DNA from 3 places in the Enterobacter cloacae subsp. cloacae ATCC 13047 genome. Region 1 is predicted to be linked to each of the others. Evidence: riboswitches for the same ligand, from Rfam matches in the RefSeq annotation. Region 1 holds a riboswitch; each other region holds the start of a gene.

Evidence for each region. Region 1 has a riboswitch for thiamine pyrophosphate ahead of thiC (phosphomethylpyrimidine synthase ThiC). Riboswitches for the same ligand answer to the same signal wherever they lie in the genome.
Region 2: linked by a shared signal. The riboswitch ahead of thiM (hydroxyethylthiazole kinase) and the one ahead of thiC (phosphomethylpyrimidine synthase ThiC) in region 1 are both predicted to bind thiamine pyrophosphate.
Region 3: linked by a shared signal. The riboswitch ahead of thiB (thiamine ABC transporter substrate binding subunit) and the one ahead of thiC (phosphomethylpyrimidine synthase ThiC) in region 1 are both predicted to bind thiamine pyrophosphate.

Annotation. Positions count from the first base shown of each region.
Region 1 covers NC_014121.1:255,612-257,807, reverse strand. Annotated here, with positions in the region: gene nudC (NAD(+) diphosphatase) at 1-233, opposite strand, end outside; gene ECL_RS01240 (Rsd/AlgQ family anti-sigma factor) at 329-826, shown strand; TPP riboswitch at 881-990, shown strand; gene thiC (phosphomethylpyrimidine synthase ThiC) at 1,070-2,196, shown strand, end outside.
Region 2 covers NC_014121.1:3,489,927-3,492,122, forward strand. Annotated here, with positions in the region: gene thiD (bifunctional hydroxymethylpyrimidine kinase/phosphomethylpyrimidine kinase) at 1-146, opposite strand, end outside; gene thiM (hydroxyethylthiazole kinase) at 143-913, opposite strand; TPP riboswitch at 950-1,046, opposite strand; gene ECL_RS16910 (hypothetical protein) at 1,790-1,939, opposite strand; one part of gene ECL_RS16915 (IS3-like element ISSen4 family transposase) at 2,013-2,196, shown strand, end outside.
Region 3 covers NC_014121.1:862,988-865,183, forward strand. Annotated here, with positions in the region: gene thiP (thiamine/thiamine pyrophosphate ABC transporter permease ThiP) at 1-229, opposite strand, end outside; gene thiB (thiamine ABC transporter substrate binding subunit) at 205-1,188, opposite strand; TPP riboswitch at 1,220-1,320, opposite strand; gene sgrR (HTH-type transcriptional regulator SgrR) at 1,357-2,196, opposite strand, start outside.

The DNA.
Region 1 (2,196 bases):
AGGCCCACATCCTGATCCAGCACCTGACGAACCGATCCCATGTCATTGCGGCGTGGCTGTTGGATCAACCACACGGGTTCACCCTGCCATTCCCCGATCTTCAGCGCGGGCAGGCCGACAAGATCGAATTTTTCTGCTGCGCCATAGGGTATTTCCCCGGCAGGCAACCATAATTTTTGTTCGTGACTGACGATCCACCAACCCAGATCTGATTTTTCAATAATACGATCCATATCTATTGCACTACCTTCGCTTCACTGACATGTTGTTAGCATTGTGGTTACATTTTGGATAAGCAGATTCAATTCTCAACCTTGCGGAGTCAACCATGTTAAACCAGCTAGAGAGCCTGACTGAGCGCGTTAGAGGAAGTAACAAACTGGTGGATCGCTGGCTACATGTGCGCAAGCATCTACTCGTGGCTTATTACAATCTGGTCGGTATTAAGCCTGGCAAAGAATCGTTTATGCGGTTGAATGAAAAAGCGCTGGATGATTTTTGTCAGAGCCTGGTCGACTATCTGTCCGACGGCCATTTCAATATTTATGAACGCATTATCCGCGAAATGGAAGGGACTACACCGTATTTAGCAGCCAGCAAACTCTATCCGCTGCTGGAAGCTAACACCCAGCAGATCATGGATTACTACGATTCCACGCTTGAGAACGCTATCGATCACGATAACTATCTTGAGTTTCAGCAGGCGCTTTCCGACCTCGGCGAAGCGCTGGAAGAGCGATTCACGCTGGAAGATAAGCTGATCGCCCTCGCCCTGGATCACGGCCTGGATGTGAGCCACGAAGATAACGTCGCGCGACCTGCTTGAGTTCTTAATCGTTAACGAGTAATTTACAACCATTCGCCCCTCTGCGGAGGGGGATTTTTCTTGTCGGAGTGCCCAGTGTGCAAGCACGGGCTGAGACCGTTAATTCGGGATCCGCGGAACCTGATCAGGCTAATACCTGCGAAGGGAACAAGAGTCACACTGCTGTTGTATCGCCCCCAGGGCGATCCTCTCTTGCTTCATCCGTCGTCTGACAAGCCATGTCCTTCACTTTTGGAATGAGCTATGTCTACAACAAAACTGACCCGCCGCGAACAGCGCGCACAAGCCCAACACTTCATCGACACTCTGGAAGGCACCGCTTTCCCGAACTCAAAACGCATTTACATCACCGGTTCACAGGCGGATATCCGCGTGCCAATGCGTGAAATCCAGCTTAGCCCGACCCTTATCGGTGGCAGCAAAGCGCACCCGCAGTATGAAGATAACGAAGCCGTTCCGGTGTATGACACTTCCGGTCCGTACGGCGATCCTGCGGTTGCCATTAACGTTCAGCAGGGGCTGCCGAAATTGCGCCAGCCGTGGATTGACGCGCGTAACGACTGCGAAGAGCTCTCTGACCGCAGCTCGGCGTACACCAAAGCGCGTCTGGCGGACGATGGTCTTGATGAGCTGCGCTTCGCCGGGTTGCTGACGCCGAAACGCGCGAAAGCGGGTAAATGCGTTACCCAGCTGCACTATGCCCGCCAGGGCATCGTTACGCCGGAGATGGAGTTTATCGCCATTCGTGAAAACATGGGTCGCGAGCGTATCCGCAGCGAGGTGTTACGCCACCAGCATCCGGGTGAAGGCTTCGGGGCACGTCTGCCGGAAAACATCACGCCGCAGTTTGTGCGTGATGAAGTGGCCGCTGGCCGCGCGATTATCCCTGCCAACATCAATCACCCGGAATCTGAACCAATGATCATTGGCCGCAACTTCCTGGTGAAGGTCAACGCCAATATCGGCAACTCAGCCGTGACCTCCTCCATTGAAGAAGAGGTGGAAAAACTGGTCTGGTCGACACGCTGGGGCGCGGACACGGTGATGGATCTCTCCACCGGGCGTTACATCCACGAAACCCGCGAGTGGATCCTGCGCAATAGCCCGGTGCCTATCGGAACGGTGCCCGTTTATCAGGCACTGGAGAAGGTGAACGGTATTGCCGAAGACCTCACCTGGGAAGCCTTCCGCGACACGCTGCTGGAGCAGGCTGAACAGGGAGTCGACTACTTCACCATTCACGCGGGCGTGCTGCTGCGCTACGTGCCGATGACGGCGAAGCGTCTGACCGGTATTGTCTCGCGCGGCGGCTCTATCATGGCCAAATGGTGCCTGTCGCACCATAAAGAAAACTTCCTCTACGAACACTT
Region 2 (2,196 bases), 2.1 Mb from region 1:
ACGCCACGGGTGTTTTGCGCCACCAGGGCGGTAATGACCGAGCAGCCGTACGCGCCAAGCGCCGAGAATGTTTTCAGGTCGGCCTGAATGCCCGCGCCGCCGCTTGGATCGGTACCGGCAATCGTCAGAGCATTAATTCGTTTCATACCTGTGCCTCCAGGTTGTGCAGCGCATCAAGGAACGCGCTGGCAAAGCTGGCCGGCCCGTGAGACTGCGCAACGGCGATCGTTCCGGCACGCTTCATCCATCCGCAGGCAGCGGCAACATTATCCAGCCGATCGCCCGGCAGCGAGCAGCTCGCCGCCACAACGGCAGAGAGCGCGCACCCGGTACCCACCACGCGCGTCATCAGCGGGTCACCGCCCGTGACCGTGCGGGTTCGTTGTCCGTCCGTAATGTAATCCACCTCTCCGGTGACGACCACAATGGCATTAATCTGGCGGGCCAGCGCCTCGGCAGCAGGCACCGCGCTTGCGGCGGTGTCGGTGGTATCGACACCGCGCCCCCCTGCGCTCATCCCCGCAAGGGCAAGAATTTCCGACGCATTGCCGCGAATGGCGGCTGGTTTCAGGGCAAGGATTTGATGACAAAAGCGGGTACGGAACGCCAGAGCGCCCACCGCAACCGGATCAAGCGTCCAGGGCTTGCCTGCCGCCACCGCGCTCTCGATGGCCCGACGCATCGACTGGGCGCGGGGCGTGGTGAGGGTACCGACGTTAATCAGCAGCGCATCGGCCATCCCGGCAAACTGCTCGGCCTCTTCGGCTTCAATCACCATTGCCGGAGAAGCGCCAAGCGCCAGCAGAACGTTGGCCGTAAAGGTTTGCACGACATCATTGGTCATACAGTGCGTAAGCGGGGAACGGGTCCGGAAGTGATGTAAAACGTGTAAATCGAGCAGGTCAGGCTGCATAGGTTCGCTCCTGCCTTGCGTGAAGAAGCGATGACCAGGGGAGGCATCTGACTTCCCTACGCTGGCATTATCCAGATCAGGTAATACGGGTATTTCTCAGCCTTCACAAAGAAGGGCACCCCGAGTCAAATAAAAAAATCAAAAGCTTGTGATTAACGTTCCGTTAATCCCTGTTCTGGATCATGCCAGTGGGAAGCCAAAGACTCAACCCTAAAAAATGCTCTGTGTACCAGTTTGTGTCTCACGTTGGGTTCTACAAATAAACAGCAGGCACAAAAAACCGTCCTTAAGGCGGCTTAAGAAAACTATTTCATTCGTGATGATTAAAATTAAATCTATTTTCTGCATACGTCTTCTTCATGCAGTCGAAGTGCTTTTGCCTACTCTAATTGGAATGCAAAGAACAGACGGGAGCGGCTGAACTTGATACGGTCAATAATGATATGTGTAGGGTAAATAGCGACAATACGTCCCATTTGTTGGAAGATTTAGGGTGATTTAACATATAGTTAATTATTGTGAGCCATCCCTATTGGCTTTGTAAGCCCGGCAACAGGAGATCAATAAAAAACTAAAATCAACCAGTTAGACGAAATTCAACTCAAAAGCAATACAGATCGCCTGTGTGAATATTGTATAAATGGAATTGGAGAAAGGTCTAATTTGACTCCTTTTTGGAACATTATCTTTGTTATGCGAAGTCATTGTATTGTAGCTAAATTGAGATGTCCCTATCTGACCAATTGACCTGTCCGCATTACAGTCTCATCACAGTGATCAGTACATTCAAAGGATGAGACTTGTGCGTATGTCGCTGTCGAGATAACTGGTCTAAGTTCTGTTGTGCCATGATTAACTGGAATAAAAAAGGCGCAATTAGTAGCTATCAGTTCTCCAGCTATCATCCCACTCAGAAGAAGCGATGAAATAATCATCATCTGAACGTTCATAATTATTTATAAGTTCATTCAAATGGCGACGTTCTTTCTCAGGTCTGAATTTTACCATTTCACGTAATGTAATCAAGGTGACCTGCTCCCCGTTGATTAGTACACCCCGATGTTAGTAATGTCTTCATAAGCCACATGAGGACATCCCCATGAAGAAGCGTTTTTCCGACGAACAGATCATCAGTATTCTCCGCGAAGCCGAAGCTGGGGTACCCGCCCGTGAACTCTGCCGCAAGCATGCCATTTCCGATGCCACGTTTTACACCTGGCGTAAGAAGTATGGCGGTATGGAGGTGCCTGAAGTTAAGCGCCTGAAGTCGCTTGAGGAAGAGA
Region 3 (2,196 bases), 610 kb from region 1:
GAAAAATGGCCGGGATCACCGACAGCAGGGCAGAGAGAAACGCCTGCCAGAAAGAGAACCGGATGACGTGCCAGAGATAGCTGTCGTGCCAGAGAGAGAGCAGATCACTCTCTGGCGCGTTAAACCACAATGCCAGAAAAGCACCCAGACTGACCGCCACCATCACTACAGCGGCGAGCAGTCCGGGAAATAACCAGCCGGGAATTAGCGGCTGACGGCGCGTTGCCATTCACTTACCCATGCTGCTCGCTGCGCGGCGACCTGCTGCGGCGTAAACTCCAGCGAGGTTTGCGGTTTGGTCAGTTGCTCAAAGCCCGCAGGTAGCGTCACGTTGGTCACCGGATACATCCAGTTACCCGTAGGGATCGCATTCTGGAACGCCGGGGAGACCATGAATTTCAGAAACTTCTCGGCCAGTTCCGGCTGCTTGCTGGCGGCAGTGCGGGCAGCCACTTCCACCTGCAGATAATGACCTTCAGCGAAATCAGCGGCGGCGTAGTTGTCTTTCTTCTCGGCGATAATGTGATAAGCCGGGGAGGTGGTGTAGCTCAGCACCAGGTCGCTCTCCCCTTTCAGGAACAGGCCATAGGCTTCGCTCCAGCCTTTGGTGACGGTCACGGTTTTGGCGGCCAGCTTCTGCCACGCCTCCGGCGTTTTATCACCGTATACCTTCTGCATCCACAGCAGCAGGCCCAGACCCGGTGTGCTGGTGCGCGGATCTTCATAAATCACGCGCCATTTCTGGTCGCTTTCCACCAGCTCCTTCAGGCTTTTCGGCGGGTTCTTCAGCTTGTTTTTGTCATAAACAAACGCAAAATATCCGTAATCGAACGGCACAAAGGTGTCGTTTTTCCAGCCGCCCGGCACGTTAACCGCATCTGCCGCTACGCCGCTTTTGGCGAACAGTTTCGTTTGCGAGGCCGCATCCAGCAGGTTGTTATCCAGGCCGAGTACCACGTCGGCCTTGCTGTTTTTACCTTCCATACGCAGACGGTTAAGCAGCGAGACGCCATCTTCCAGCGCCACGAATTTCAGTTCGCAGTTGCAGTCGGCTTCAAAGGCTTTTTTGACGACCGGGCCTGGGCCCCAGTCGGCAGAAAAGGAGTCGTAGGTGTAGACCGTCAGGACGGGTTTTGCGAAAGCAGGCAGCGCAAACAGCGCCAGCAGGGGAAGCACTTTTTTTAACACTTTGCACCTCAAGGTTGAGTGGCAAAGGATTTTGAGCGACAGCCTCAAATCCCTTCGCCGGCGTTATCCGGATCAGGTTCGACGGGTATTATCTCAGCGCACATCAGTGATGCAGCACCCCGTTGAGAACGGCGCTATTGTAATGATTTGGCGAATATTACGAAAGTGTTATGGCTCTGGTGGCGCAAACCAGGCGGATTTAAAATCAAACCAGCCCAGCGTATTCATCCGTAACCCCCGCATACTGCGCTGGCCCTGGATCATCAGCCAGTGGTGGATCAGCGGCACGATTGCCTGTTCGGCCAGCAGCGCCTGACACCAGGTGGCCAGGTTCATCTCACCCGCGCGCCACTGCGCCGCATCCTGCTGCCAGTCCCGATCGATACAGTGCTGGATCAGCGGGACTTCATACAGGTGTGAGAAGAGCGAGAAATCGAGCGGCAGGGTGAAGTTGGCGCTGTTCAGCCAGATATCGCTGGTCAGTTCCCCCTGGTGCCATTCGTCATAGTCCACTTCCCTGATGTCCAGCCGGACGCCTTCTGCGGCCAGCAGTCTGGTCATGATCCTGGCAATAAAACGGTGCTCCACATGCTCGCGGTAGTAGGTCAGGGTGACAGACTCCAGCCCTGCCGGTTTGTCACAGTGGGCAGGTCGGGCATGATGCCAGCGAGGAAGCAACCCGTACGCCGGAAACCAGTACGTCTGATACTGTTCTTCCGCATGGTAAATCAGATTGGAGGGAGATAAGACGTGGCTGATCCATTTGCGTACCGCCTGATTGGCCCCGCGGTGGGTGCGGCTGTCAAACAGCAGGTAGTAGCAGCCCTCCTCAAGGCGGCTTTCCACCGCCTTTTCGCCTGTTGTGGGGCCTTCAAGCGTCAGCCCGGCGCTGAGCTCTTCATTGAGATCCGGTAATACCCAGACGTTCACTTCGTCGATCAGCGCCCGGTAGCCAAAATAGTCATCAAACGCGCGAATTTTCAGCTGGTTATTGGTGTTACGCGACAC